Regions from separate parts of the Vibrio tubiashii ATCC 19109 genome, predicted to be linked through region 1. Evidence: predicted binding sites of a transcription regulator. Region 1 holds the regulator's gene; the other holds the start of a gene.
What was found. The regulator PurR, encoded in region 1, represses purine synthesis genes. The targets are predictions, from matches to a motif close to TNANGNAAACGTTTNCNTNA.
Positions count from the first base shown of each region.

Region 2: the regulator PurR is predicted to act here: its motif matches at 4,130-4,149, upstream of IX91_RS20545 (formate--tetrahydrofolate ligase).

Region 1 is NZ_CP009354.1:1,133,403-1,141,112, forward strand. Features, by position in the region: gene glgA (glycogen synthase GlgA) at 1-1,403, shown strand, start outside; gene IX91_RS05165 (alpha/beta fold hydrolase) at 1,557-2,369, shown strand; gene IX91_RS05170 (putative signal transducing protein) at 2,366-2,671, opposite strand; gene IX91_RS05175 (TVP38/TMEM64 family protein) at 2,671-3,363, opposite strand; gene IX91_RS05180 (TfoX/Sxy family DNA transformation protein) at 3,514-4,104, opposite strand; cyclic di-GMP riboswitch class I at 4,238-4,324, opposite strand; gene purR (HTH-type transcriptional repressor PurR) at 4,469-5,476, opposite strand; gene torD (molecular chaperone TorD) at 5,688-6,335, opposite strand; gene torR (two-component system response regulator TorR) at 6,573-7,286, shown strand; gene elyC (envelope biogenesis factor ElyC) at 7,367-7,710, opposite strand, start outside.
Region 2 is NZ_CP009355.1:1,196,007-1,203,716, forward strand. Features, by position in the region: gene amt (ammonium transporter) at 1-511, opposite strand, end outside; gene IX91_RS20530 (hypothetical protein) at 707-1,165, opposite strand; gene IX91_RS20535 (fatty acid cis/trans isomerase) at 1,427-3,784, shown strand; gene IX91_RS20540 (hypothetical protein) at 3,824-4,012, shown strand; gene IX91_RS20545 (formate--tetrahydrofolate ligase) at 4,178-5,926, shown strand; gene IX91_RS20550 (DUF294 nucleotidyltransferase-like domain-containing protein) at 6,068-7,710, shown strand, end outside.

The DNA.
Region 1 (7,710 bases):
GTGGTGGCTTGGCAGACGTTGCCAAGGCACTGCCTGAAGCACTACTCGCACTGCAGCAAGATGTTCGTATTACTTTACCTGCTTACCAAAAGTTGGCGGGTATTGAGCAAGCCCAAGTGGTGCTTGAAACTCAGTTAGAGCATTGGCCTCACACTGAATATCGGGTTAAACAGCTAGAGATCGTTGGCGTGCCCGTGTATGCCATCGATTGTCCGAAGTATTTCGATAGGCCAGAGATGTACGCGGAAAACAATCAAGCGTACGTCGATAACGGTGAACGTTTTGCGTTTTTTAGTGCCGCTAGTCTAGATATGTTACCTAAGCTCGGATTCAAAGCAGATATTATTCATGCCAACGACTGGCATACTGGATTTGTCCCATACTTGCTTAAACACCGCTATCATTCGCATGACTTTTTCACTCATACTAAGAGTGTATTGTCGGTACACAACGCGGTGTTTAAGGGGGTATTTAGTTACGATGAACTGCAGTCTCTGCCAGAGATGCACACGCGTTATGCGCTGGATGCGGCAGTCAGTGCGACGCACATTACGATGCTAAGAGCGGGGGTGATGAATGCGGATAAGATCAATGCTGTCAGTCCAACTTACGCTGAAGAGCTAAAAACAGAACTTGGCAGCCATGGCATGGCAGCAGAGTTTCAACAGCGCTCAGACGATTTAGTCGGCATACTTAACGGATGCGACTACAGCGCTTGGAATCCTCAAAGTGATGCTTACTTACCTGTGAACTACAAGGCGACTCGCCAAAGTATGGTTAGGGGTAAAAAAGCGTGTAAACGAGAGTTACAGCAAAGGGTGGGACTAGAAACTCAAGAGGTCGCAGTCTATGGCATGGTCTGTCGCCTGACACACCAAAAAGGTGTGCACTATCTATTGCCGATCTTAAGTGATTTTCTTAAGTATCAGGTTCAGGTGGTGATTGTCGGCACAGGTGACCCTGTTCTAGCGTCTCAGCTAAAAGAGATTGCAGCGCTGCATAGCGACAAGTTTGTTTTTGTTGAGGCGTATGACAATGAGTTAGCGCATTTGGTTGAGGCGGGATCGGACTTCTTTATTATGCCTTCTGAGTTTGAGCCGTGTGGTTTGAATCAGATCTACAGCATGGCTTACGGTACACTCCCTATCGTTCGCGGCGTTGGTGGGTTGCGCGACAGCGTTAATGACTATGATGCTGAGCCTGAAAATGCAACGGGTTTTGTATTTGATGAACCAAAGCCAAGTGCTTTGCTTAACGTGTTGCAGCGTTCTTTACTGCTGCACGCGCAGCAACCTAACGAAGTCAAACGCGTTCAATTGTATGCGATGGAGCAAAATTTCTGTTGGAACAAATCGGCAGATGAATATCTATCCTTGTATCACAGTGCGTTGAACAAAAGCTAATATGAAACTAGGCGTCTTGAGGGCGCCTTTTTTGATGGTTACTTACACTTTTAATAAAAGAATAATTAAGAATTGAGGTAAATTGACGTAAATCCCCCTATGTTTATGGTACTCTCCGTAACCAATTTTATTGCTGAGTAAACCCTTTTCGATATGAGTGATACCTTGCTATTTCACAAAACCTTTACCCATCCCACAAGTGATGAATGGGTAGTCTTTGTGCATGGCGCAGGGGGAAGTTCCTCAATTTGGTTTAAGCAAATCAAAGCGTATAAACAGCATTTTAATCTATTACTTATCGATCTTCGTGGTCACGGTAAGTCGAATCAATTGATCAAAGAGCTAATGGCAAACCGCTATACGTTTCAAGCGGTGACAATGGACATTCTTAAGGTGCTTGATCACTTAAAGATACGTTCGGCTCATTTTGTTGGTATGTCTCTCGGCACGATAATTGTTCGAAACCTAGCGGAACTTGCAACAGATAGAGTCAAGTCGATGGTGCTAGGTGGCGCTGTAACGCGATTTAACGTCCGTTCGCAGATATTGGTTAGGCTAGGTGGCATGTGCAAACACGTTATCCCTTATATGTGGTTATACAGCCTTTTTGCTTATATTGTGATGCCGCAGCGTACTCAGAGGGAATCAAGGCACTTATTTATCCGCGAAGCAAAGAAGCTTTGCCAGAAAGAGTTTAAGCGTTGGTTTATTCTCACTTCGGAAGTTAACCCACTGATGAAGTATTTTAAGGATAGAGAACTGCCAATCCCAACGCTCTATTTGATGGGTGAGAAAGACTATATGTTTATTCAACCTGTGAAAGAGATGGTCGCAGCACATCGTAAAAGTAAGTTACTTGAGATTGCCGATTGCGGCCATGTATGTAACGTCGAGCGACCAGAAGAGTTCAATCACCATTCAATTTCATTTATTCAGCAGCAAATTGAAGCGCCTAAAATCGGTTAAGGTGCTGCTTGTCCGCATTGCCAACATGCGCCAAATTGAGGCTCGTTCATTTCCCCGCATTGGTTACAAAGCCAATTACTGCCAACATCTGCATTGTTAAATTGTTCGATAACCGTATTGGCATGCTTGGCTTGTTCTGGGTCAAGTAACCAGACATAAGGTTCGCTACTCTCGCCAAAAGGTATTTCACCTTGGAGCCCAAACACGCCTTCACCGCGAACTTCACAGTCAATCTGTTGAGACTTAAGAAGCTCACAAACAATGTGAGCTTCGGTAGGCGTCGATGCGGAATAGATCCTCATTAAGCATTTCCATTTGATGTTGAAGGGGAGCTCTTAATTTTAGCCATAATCCATTTTGCAATGACAGGGAATAAGCCGAGAAGTGCAAAAGAGGCTAAAACGGTTGGAGATACGATACCCGACAAGCTGTCTATTTGAGCCAGTTGAGTACCAGCATTCAGGTAAACCGCAGTTCCTGGCAACATACCGAGTTGACTCACCAAATAGAATCGAGCCGTCGCGATAGGTGTTAAACCCATTAACAAGTTGATGAGGAAGAATGGGAACACTGGAATTAATCTCAGTGAGAACAGATAAAATGCGCCATCTTTTTCAACGCCTTGGTTGATGGCATTGAGCTTTTCACCAAATTTGCTTTGTACCCAATCACGCAATAAGTATCGGCTGCTCAAAAATGCGAGTGTTGCACCTATGGTGCTAGCGAAAGAAACCAGCAGTAAGCTTGTCCAGAAACCGAAAAGGGCAGCACCCAAAAGAGTCACGACCGCAGCGCCAGGAATCGAAAAAGCGGTGATGGCAACATAGGCGATAAAATAGCTCGCCGCGGCGATAGTAAAGTTGTCAGCAATAAATGCCGCAAGCTCAGCTTGCTGGGCTTTGGCATTGTCTAGCGTGAGATACTGGCCAAAATTGACGCCAAGTAAAACAATCAATGCGACGAAAACAATTCCTAGGATGATCTTTTTATTCATGTTGAGCAGCTCCATTTAATTTCATGGATATCAAATATTAGTGTTACTAGACAAGACAGGGAAAGCAAGCGACAAATTTCAAGGTGGCAGATAAAAAACAATAAAAAAGTCAGCACTAAGGCTGACTTCTTCTAGATATATTGTTTTAGATTAGCTAACTTGCGTTAACAGTTCCTGACGTCGGCTTTGTGGGATAACCGACCAGTGCGTGCCTTTAATAGCACCTTCTAAAGCCCAGAGAAGTTCGATGTTAACATCGGCAGAGTGTGTAGACTGGATAGCCTTAAAAGCGTGTACGGCGCCCACCTCTTCTAAGTTTTCGACAGTGTCTATGCCTGCTTTCTTAAGCATGCGTTCTGTCGCTAGCCTTAAATTAGGAAGATCCTTCAAGCGATTCGGTTTCGCCTGCGATTGGCATTGTTTCTCTTGGTTTGCGGCTTTTAACGCGACGCTAGCAATCTTTAACGTTTTACCTGCGTCTGCTGCCCAGTCATCACAAAGCGCAAAATACTTTGTCACGACGGGAAAGCCGCGTTTTTTGTATACGTAAGGTTCTAGCCCTTGAGACTTAAATTGTTTAGCGAGAGCCGCGTCCGCGCGTACGTGAAGCTTATCGTTGACGACAAGTGCGAACATAGTGTCATCAGCAAAAATGCCAAAGCCACCAAACATTGAGCGAGACTTGATATGTCCTAACTGCTCAAATAAACGCATTGAGTCTTTTAGTATTGGTTTATCCATGCTGTGTTTTCTCGGTGTATAAGTATACGCCACCAATGCAGGTCCGAGAGATTAGCAAAATTATGCAGAGACATTGTCAGTAAGGTGTCATACGAGTGCAAGTAAAAGCGGTATGACAGTTTGCATATTCGCCATCGGCAACCCCGCTACCAGACAATAAATTGTTTAAGGCCGGAGGCTTTGCGTCCCATCCTTTCGGAATGGTTTGCCCTGTTCGTGGCATTAATCGAACACTTTAAGAATAAATAAATTCTGCGCAGAACATCACGTTTGTATAGGATAAATGTGACATTGGTTCAATAAATAGAGGGGAGATATACGCTTAGCCAATAGTACGGCTACTAGCTAAGCGTCTGAGTTAAGGTTATTTATTTAGATTACGAACGGTATTACGCTCAACAATCTCTGGGTGCATCTCAAACACGCGTTTTTCGTGCTCTTTGTCTTTAATTCGCTCAAGAAGAATTTCAAAGGCATTCTTACCAACACGACGTTTTGGTTGGTGAACCGTTGTTAACGGCGGAGAGAAGTACTCGGCCAGTTCAATATTATCGTAACCAATTACGGAAATATCTTGTGGGATTTGAATGCCTTTTTGTTGCAGGCGGCTCATTAAACCAAGTGCCATGGTGTCATTAAAACAGAACACGGCTGTTGGCTTTTTATCCATTGCAACAATTTTATCTGCCGCCAATACCGCTGTATCACATTCGAAGTTACCTTCAAGAATCCAATCTTCATTTACCGGTAGTTCCGCTTCGGCCATGGCACGCTTAAAGCCACTAATACGCTCAACACATGCTGCTTTTTCGAAGTGACCACTTAAACAAGCAATGTCAGTGTGACCACGTTCAATTAGGTATTTGGTTGCTAAGTAGCCGCCTTCTTCTGAGTTATCGATGATCTTATCTGCTTGAGAACTCTCTGGGCCCCAATCCATAACTACTTTTGGAATATCTTTGTGGCGATCAAGCATTTCGCTCAGCTCTTCAGTCAGATCTGAACACATCACTAGGATGCCATCTACACGCTTTTCAGCCAACATGCGAATGTAGTCGCGTTGTTTTTCATAGATGCCGCCTGTATTACACAGAATCAAGGTGTAACCTTGGCGGTAACAGTAGCTTTCTACGCCGTCGATAACTTCTGAGAAAAATAGGTTCGTCGATTGTGTCACTAACATACCGATTGTACGAGTAGTGTTGCACTTAAGACTACGAGCAACTGCACTCGGTGCATAATTAAGCTCGGTTACCGCTTCCATCACTTTTTCTTGTGTCGCTTCGGCAACAAAGCGTGTTTTGTTAATCACGTGAGACACAGTGGTTGTTGAAACACCAGCAAGGCGAGCAACGTCTTTAATAGTGGCCATAAATTTTGTCCTGTCGATGACTGCCACGAGAATATATTCAGTTTAGAATAAGTTGGCAGAAAGTATCAGAAACACAAAAACCGCTCTTATTTAGCGGTTTGTATTTGAATAGTTCATTTTTATCGTTTGCGGTCACGATTTTAGACCGCAATCCGACTTAGGGCAAACACATTTCTTCGAACTGACCTGTGTCAGTTCACATTGTCAGACTCTATTCACCGATTAAGTATGTGCAATCTAACTCTAAGAATGCCACTGTGAGAGAAGCGATCGCCGAGTAAAAACCGAACTCATCGAGTGTTTGACACTTAGCTGAAAACTTAGGGGTCCAACTTAGAAGGTGCTGACGAATGAAGCCCTCTTGCTCGATCAGTGCTTCTTCAATATGACGCTCTTGCTCAAGCTCATTAGAGCGAATGATGAGGTTGCCGAGAAAATCCAGCTCAATGGCAATATGGTCAGCAGGTTCATTTAAGCCTTCATCGACAGCAACACCATGCTCTAGCATTAACGCTTCCATCTCTTTCGCTGGTTTGTCGTTAAGCAGGCCAGTCTCTCCAATGTACATTGAAGCGTAAGGTAGTGCAGAGTCGCGATCAGACTTCAAAAATAGATCACAAAAATCAGCGGCAAGCTCTAGTTGTGCATCTTCGCGATCGATAAGGCGATTGAGTGCATCAATGACACGATCAATCGACGGCTTTAGATCGGCATTCTCGCCAAGGCCAGTAAGGAAAGAGCGGATTTGAGCTGAATGGTACTGTTCAAGGTTCTCTTCCGTTAATTCTTTGGCGTAAAGGCTTGAAAGCCACCAATAGATTTCCGCACGTTTCTCGTTGAATGCTTTGATTTCTTGCATTAGGTATCACTCCCAAAATAACTACCTATTAGTGTAACTAATAAAAATGAATAGCGGTAATGGCTTACGTGACAATAAAAGACGAATTATGAGCATTTATTAACAAAGGCGGCGGTTTTGTCTTGAATCAATAAAAAATCATCTTTCTCGTTTTTAAAGTGATAAATACTAGAAATGTTACTATTTATGAATAGAATAAATGATAGAACTATTCCCAATGCAAATTAAGTGGTGCAGATGAGTTATCACGTACTAGTAGTAGAAGACGACGTAGTGACTCGCAGCAAGCTCGTTGGCTACTTTCAGAATGAAGGTTACCAAGTCAGCGAAGCAGAAAGCGGCGAGCAGATGCGAGACATGCTACAAAGCAACGCGATTGATTTGGTGATGTTGGATATTAATCTACCCGGTGAAGATGGATTAATGCTAACTCGCGAACTTCGCAGTCAATCAGACATTGGAATTATCCTGGTAACAGGACGCACGGACAGCATCGACAAAATCGTTGGCCTTGAAATGGGCGCCGATGACTATGTCACTAAACCTTTTGAATTACGCGAGCTATTGGTTCGAGTTAAGAATTTACTGTGGCGAATTTCCGCTGCACGTAACTCGTCAGGCTCTGACAGCGCAGCGAAGCAAGATGATAATGTTGTTCGCTTTGGTGAGTGGACGTTTGACGTTCAGCGCCGTGCACTGAGTCGTAACGGTGAGCCGGTTAAGCTGACTAAAGCAGAATATGAACTGCTAGTGGCTTTATCCTCTTATCCGAATCAGGTTCTCAGCCGTGAACGTATCTTAAATATGATCAGCCACCGTGTTGATGCACCAAACGATCGCACAATTGATGTCTTGATTCGTCGCATGCGAGCAAAAATGGAATTCGATCCAAAGAATCCACAAATTTTTGTCACCGTTCATGGCGAAGGCTATATGTTTGCAGGTGACTAAATGTTACCGCGTCAACAGACATAAAAATACCGAGGCTTGACTCGGTATTTTTCTATCTAGGATTCATAGTTTACTTGGTATCAAACTTTGCTTTCAGAAGCTTGCAGCGCTTGCTCTTCATAATCTGACGCCCAATTCCTAAGCGTTTGCCAAATTTGACCTAAGGTTTCGTGCCAATAACGCTCGGTTTGCTCCAAATACACCGCTTTAGGTGTGTATTTAGCCCATGCTTGTGTAACTTTATCATGCGCAAGGTAATTGGTAGGTGCAGGGTACGGCTTTAATCCTGCCGAGTAGAATTCATTCAGAGCACGCTCCATATGACTGGCTGACGTTACAACAACCAGCTTTTTGGTATTAACGAATGCTGCCGCTTGTCGAGCTTCTTCCCAAGTATCTTTGGCGGTTTCTAACAGAATAATGT
Region 2 (7,710 bases), on a different replicon from region 1:
CTACCGAATGAACGACTGTAGAACCTGCAAAATCCATGAAGCCGCGTTCTGCGAGCCACCCCATTCCTGTCGACTTAATGTGGGTACCATTCCAAATCCAATGACCGACGACAGGAAACAACAAGGTCGCGGTAATTAATGAGCTGATTAGATAACCTGAGAACCGCATCCGTTCGGCTACCGCACCTGAGAGAATGGTCGCTGCAGTACCACAAAACATCATTTGGAATAGAAAGAATGCGAGGATCAGTGGCACGGTTTGTTCTGACAAGACAAACAAGTCCGTCCCTATCCACCCGTTCCAGCTTTCCCCATACATAAAGCCAAAACCGATTAACCAATAAAACAGGCCACTGACACAGAAATCGGCAACATTTTTGAGCGAGACATTAATGTTGTTTTTATTTCGAACCAGACCACTTTCAAAGCAAGTAAAACCCGGCTGCATCAGAAGAACTAATGCAGTACACAACAGAATCCAGGTAATGCTTATCGTCTCGCTTTCGATCATAGCTATGCCCAAAAAGCTGGTCGGTTATACCTTTAGTATTATCCGAGCATAGTTAAGTGACCGAGAATTCTCCACTTTTCTCTAAGGTATTGCCTTTTAAACTAATCGAAATGAATGAGCGAACGAACAAAGACTAAAACTAAAGGGCGATATATACACCCTTTAGTGTTTAATTGGATTTGTATTCAAGACGTCTCAAGCTTCTACCACGTAAACTTTCTCACCACTTTGCTTTAAATTGGCAATAACACCTTTACGAGTCAGATTATTTTCTTGCAGAAATGCGGCCAGATCTTCGGTAATTCTTCCAATAGTTCGCACTTCAAAGCATTGTTGGCCTTTACGAATCATATAAGAATCCGCTTTCTTCTCACTCTGTTCAATTTTATCAAAAAGATATTCTTTACTGATTCCAGCATCTTTGAGTAACTGATAAGCCACTTCCAGTACGGCTTCGCTATTAGCCTCAATCAACTCATCACAAGCGGTATTAAACTCTTTTCTCACCTGTTCAATCGTTTCATTGTCAGAGTTTTCAAGTAACATTTTAAAGTGCTTACTTTTATATGAAACTATACTTGGAATTTCAGGTATACAACCACCTTCTTTGGCGATTATATCAACAGAGCTAGGGGAACGATTATCAACACTCACAATTATTCAACTTACAAAACTATATTGTATTACATTAAACAATTTAAAATTCTTTCAGTCAAAACTATTAAAATTTGAAGTCATTTATCGGTATTGCGGTGCGAGTCATTGTTGACTTAATCAGGAGCGAAATACGACAGCCCGTAATCTAAAACCAATCATTTTCTTTGTCATTTTTATCAATTGGGCAAAAGTATTATTTGCCATTATTGAAGCCATCTGCTGCAATTAGTCCATTGAATAGTCAGTACAAGTATCCAGATGAATTTACGTACATTTTTGATGATGGCAGTGGTATTAACGTTCGCCGGCTGTGCCACTTATGCTGGGCTAAATTACGACCAGTTATTTGGCGAACCTAACGTGCAGGAGCGCCGCACTGATGTGGATAGCGCAGAAAGTGATTCCTTCCTTACTGAGGTTAAACCCATTATCGATAAACGCTGTGTTGTCTGCCACGCTTGTTACGATGCCCCATGCCAACTGAAAATGTCATCGGTTGAAGGGATCGACCGCGGTTCAAGTAAAGAACTCATCTATCAAGGGACTCGCCTAACAGCTGCCACACCTCATCGACTATTTGAGGATGCTCAAACAACTCAAGAGTGGCGCGATCTTGGTTTTAGCCCTGTCCTCAATGAACGTGTACAAAATCCAACCGCCAACTTAGAAGCCGGGCTGATTGCTCGCATGCTGATGCAAAAAGAGGCTCACCCGCTGCCAGATCAAACTCAACTCGAAGGCTTCGATTTTTCAATTGACCGCTCTCAAGTATGTCCGACGATTGAAGAGTATGACCAGTACTTACAGGACTACCCGACTTGGGGTATGCCTTATGGGATGCCCAACTTAGATACCAACGAATACTCCACACTGATCAGTTGGCTACAAGATGGTGCGATAATGAATCAGCCGCTGCCTTTAACGCCAGCGCAAGCACAGCTAGTGAGCGAATACGAAACATTGCTCAACAAAAGTTCTCGTAAGGTTCAGCTTGCTGCTCGTTACATCTACGAACATCTGTTTTTGTCGCACTTATATTTTTCCGACTTAAACGAACAGCAGCCACGCTTCTTTACCTTAGTGCGCTCTACGACTCCACCAGGCCAACCTGTGAGGCGCATTGCGACTCGCCGACCGTATGATGATCCGGGCGTTTCTCGCGTTTATTACCGATTGATTCCAGAGCAAGGCACCATTGTTGATAAAACTCATATGCCATTTGCCTTGAATGAAGAGCGAATCAATGATTGGAAAGAGTGGTTTATCGACGCGGATTACGATGTTGCGAGGCTTCCAGACTATACCCCTGAAGTTGCCGCAAACCCGATGACGGCGTTTATTGATATACCAGTTAAAGCGCGCTTCAAGTTTATGCTCGACAACTCGCAAAACACGATTAATGCCTTTATCAAAGGGCCGGTTTGTCGTGGGCAATTGGCGCTAAATGTCATCAATGACCGCTTCTGGGTGTTCTTTCTAGACCCAGACAAAGCAGATATTCCTGAAGTGAACGAGTTTTATCACGCGCAAGCAGACAACTTAAAACTGCCTGGTGAACTTGAAAGCAATACCTTACCCGTGACGAACTGGGTATCTTACTCAAGGCAGCAAGCGCGTTATTTACAAGCAAAGTCTGACTTTATCAATCAGTGGTTTGAAGGCGGTAAGCATCTAACCACCGATGTCATTTGGACGGGAGAAGGAACCAATCAGAACGCAGCCCTTACGGTATTCAGGCACTTCGATAGTGCTTCTGTTGTTCAGGGCTTAGTCGGTACTCCCCCAAAAACCGCTTGGGTGTTGGACTATGCTCTCATCGAGCGTATCCACTATTTACTAGTGGCTGGGTTCGATGTGTACGGTAACTTCGGCCATCAGTTAATGACGCGAATGTTTATGGACTTCTTGCGCCTTGAAGGCGAAAGTAATTTCGTTGCCCTCTTACCTAGAGAAATGCGCCACAAAGAACACTCTAGCTGGTACAAAGACCAAAGCGCTCAGCTTAGTGACTTTTTACAACGTAACGTTAAGCCGTTTGACCAACCGACACAAGTGCCGTACCAGACAGACGATCCAAAAGCTGAGCTATACGATATTTTGCAGACTCAACTTGCTCCAGTACTGACTAACCGCTTCAAAATCGAGCAAACGGGAATGAAACTGGAAAATGAGCAGTTGCTACGCAGTATCGATAATATCAAAGGCAAAGGGCTTATTTATCTGCCTCAGATAATGATGTTAATGATTGAGTCTGATAGCGGTAAAGATCAGCTCTACACCTTGCTGCACAATAATGCTCATACCAACATTTCCAGTCTATTTGATGAAGAGAGTAACCGCGATCCAGCCAATGATGATCTTACTTTGGTTCGTGGAGTGATCGGTAGTTACCCTGCTGCGTATCTATCCCTTAAAGAACAGCAAGTGCCAAAACTGGTCGAAATGTTGAAAAATATTTCGAGCGAAGAAGATTACGTTAAGCTGTTGGATACCTTTGCAATTCGTCGTAGTTCTGACCAATTTTGGCCGTTTAGCGACAGAGTTCATGCATGGTATCAAGAGGATCAACCTATCGAATTTGGCCTGCTTGACTACAATAGATTTGAGAATAGGTAGAACCGTTCAACTGCGCATGACACGCTCAGGGAGGTGACTATGGGTATCAATGACAGCATTAGAGCTTTGGAACAACAAATTTATGTTGCCTGCTCAGAAGGTGACTACGACACCGTACAGATGCTTGAACATCAGCTTGATAGCCTTAGGAACAAGGCTGAACATCCGTTTGATGATGATCCTTATGCTCCTGAAGGGAAAATAATCCCTGAAGATGACTGGTACTAACGAAAACGCCCCATCGTAATTTACATGGGGCTTTCTTTTGCCCATCGCCCATGACACACGTATAATCCACTCTTCTACAATCAGAGCTTTACAAAGCAAATTTAATCGCTATTATTTGCACGCAAACGATTGCCTCACTTTTTATGTGTCTATTTTGAGGGTTTTATGCTGTCTGATATTGAGATCTGTCGCGAGACAAAACTACACCCAATTTCTCAAGTTGCTGAGCGTGCCGGTTTGCATGCCAACGAGTTCCATAGCCAAGGAAAACACAAGGCTAAAGTAAGTTTGCACAGTCTCAAACGTCTGCAGGAAAACTCAACTGGCAAGCTTATTCTGGTTACCGCGATTACGCCAACGCCACTTGGCGAAGGTAAAACAGTGACGACGATTGGTCTGTCTCAGGGCATTGCCAAACTCAAACGTTCAGTCTTGGCATGTATACGCCAACCTTCAATGGGCCCTGTATTTGGAGTCAAAGGTGGCGCGGCAGGCGGCGGTTACTCTCAGGTGGCTCCAATGGAAGAGTTAAACCTGCACCTTACAGGTGATATTCATGCGGTTACCGCAGCGCACAACTTAGCCGCAGCGGCCATAGATGCTCGTATCTATCACGAGCAACGTCAAGGCTATAAAGACTTTGAACAGCGCAGTGGTTTGACTGCTCTCAAAATCGACCCTCAGCGCGTTGTTTGGAAGCGTGTCATGGACCACAATGACCGAGCATTGCGCATGGTTACTGTCGGTCAAAATGAAGCCAATAAAACGATTAATGGCTTCGAACGCCAAGATGGATTTGATATCTCAGCCGCTTCTGAGCTTATGGCGATTCTTGCTCTCGCTTCTGATTTAAAAGACCTTCGAGCTCGTATTGGCCGTATAGTTGTTGCTTACAACATCGAAGGCAAACCTATCACCACGGAAGATTTGCAGGTCGCAGGCGCCATGGCCGTCAGCATGAAAGAAGCGATTGAGCCAACCTTGATGCAAACCTTAGAAGGCGTTCCAACGCTTATCCACGCAGGCCCGTTTGCTAATATTGCTCATGGTAACTCATCGATAATCGCTGACAACATCGCGACAAAACTGTGTGATTACACCGTCACTGAAGGTGGATTTGGTTCAGATATGGGGTTCGAGAAAGCGTGTAATATCAAAGCTCAAATGTCAGATAAATCACCCGATTGTGCTGTGATAGTGGCTACACTGCGCGGCCTCAAAGCGAACTCTGGGCACTACGATCTAAAACCAGGTCAAACGATACCTGATTCGCTATTTGAAAATGACGAGAGCGCCCTCATTGCAGGCTTCGAAAACCTAAAATGGCATATTAACAACGTCAACAAGTACGGTGTGCCTGCGGTCGTTGCGATCAACCGCTTCCCGCAAGATAGTGACCAAGAACTTCAAGCGCTAAAAGCTATGATTGAAGCGTTACCAAATGATGTCGAAGTCGCTATCAGCGAAGGGTTCGCTAGAGGTGGCGAAGGGACACTAGAGCTAGCAAAGAAAGTCGTTGCTCAATGTGACAAAACAGCTCACTTCAAGCCGCTGTATCAATTTAGCCAAACAACCGAAGAGAAGTTAATGGCTGTGGCTGAAGCAGGTTATGGCGCATGTGGTATCACTCTTAGTTACCAAGCAAGAAAACAACTTGATGAGTTAAAACAGCATGGCTTCGACAACTTAGCGGTTTGCCTTGCAAAAACACCACTGTCTATTTCCACCAATGGCAGCATTAAAGGTGCGCCTTCTGGCTTCGATGTGCCAATCCGTGAGTTACGACTGTGTGCGGGTGCGGGCTTTGTCTACGCGCTGTGTGGCAACGTAATGACGATGCCGGGCTTACCAGAGAGGCCTGCGTTTATGAATCTCGATCTCGATGACGAAGGCAATATTATTGGCTTAAGCTAACCGCGATTGACCAACGAATTCTCGAAGAGGCTAAGTGATTAAAACTTAGCCTCTTTTCTTTAGCGCAATCTCGACAAGTCATGCAGTCCACCACAAGATCATGTACCATTGAAACATTACTCGAACAGACCGGATGTTTTCATGGAAGCAGAGTTATTGGAAATTAAAAATTTCCTATCCCAACACCCACCTTTTGACGAACTCGAAGACGATGTACTCAACTATGTCACCAAACACGTTGAGATTTCTTACTACCGTGAAGATACGCCTATCATCCACTTCGGCGATGAAATCCACGATCTTTATATGGTACGAAGTGGTGTGGTTGAAGTTTATCGACGCAAAGGCGAGCTCTACAACCGTCTTGATGAAGGTTCCTTGTTTGGTCAGATGGGACTACTCACAAACAACAAAGTGCGTTTCCCTGCCAAAGCGATAAAAGATACTCTGCTCTACTGTATTCCTGAGGCGGTCTTCCAAGAACTCTATGACGAGCATGAAACCTTCGCTGATTTCGTTGAGGTAGAAGATACCGCGCGTTTGCGTCAAACCGTCTCTAATAGCAGTGAACAAAACGACCTGACGACGTCCAAAGTAAGAACCCTACTAACCAGTGAAGCGCCAACGATTCCAATGTCTGAAACGATTCAGAACGCGGCAATCAAAATGGCGGAAGAAAATGTTTCTTCACTATTGATCGTCGACCCAGATATTGCTCAAGACGACGAAGACGATAACAACCCGCTGGTTGGTATTATCACCGACCGAGATCTGTGTACCCGTGTACTCGCCCAGGGGCTAGACCCAAGCGATGAAGTATCAACGGTAATGACCACAGAGGTGATTTCACTCGACCATAACGCTTATGTGTATGAAGCCATGCTGACGATGCTGCGTTATAACGTTCATCACCTTCCTGTGCTAAAGGATAAGCAGCCGATTGGCATCATCGAAGCTACGGATATTGTCCGTTACGAATCTCAAAACTCTCTGCTGCTTGTCAGTACCATTTTCCAGCAACAGTCAGTCGAAGAGCTTTCTACCCTTTCAGAGCAAGTAAAAGACAGTTTTGTACGTTTAGTAAATGAAGACGCCAACTCACATATGGTGGGTAGTGCAATGTCAGTGATTGGCCGAAGCTTTAAACAACGCATCATCGAGCTTGCAGAAGAAGAGCTCGGTGAACCTCCCGTACCCTACTGCTTTGTTGCACTGGGCTCGATGGGTCGAGACGAGCAACTGCTTGTCACCGATCAAGACAACGCCATCATTCTTGATAATTCCTTTATCAAAGAGCAACACGATAGTTACTTCGCTCAGCTGGCGAAGATTGTCTGTGACGGCTTAGACAAATGCGGTTACACCTACTGTACTGGCGACATTATGGCAACCAATCCAGATTGGCGCATGACTCGTACTGAATGGGAAGAGTGTTTTGCCGATTGGATTGATGACCCAAACCCTAAAGCCCTACTTAACGCCTCGATATTTTTTGACCTCGACGGTGTTTATGGTCGATTGAAATGGGCCGAACACCTCAACGGGTTTATTGTGCGCCGTGCGCGTAAAAACAATCGCTTCCTCGCCTGTTTAGCCCGCAATGCGATGAACAGAACTCCTCCACTTGGCTTCTTTAAAGACTTCGTGATGGAAAAAGATGGTCAACATAAGAACTCCATCAATCTCAAGCGTCGTGGTACCGCGCCATTGGCGGATTTGATTCGTGTACATGCGCTTGCGGTTGGCTCTCGCTCTAAGAACTCTTTTGAGCGATTAGATGATAT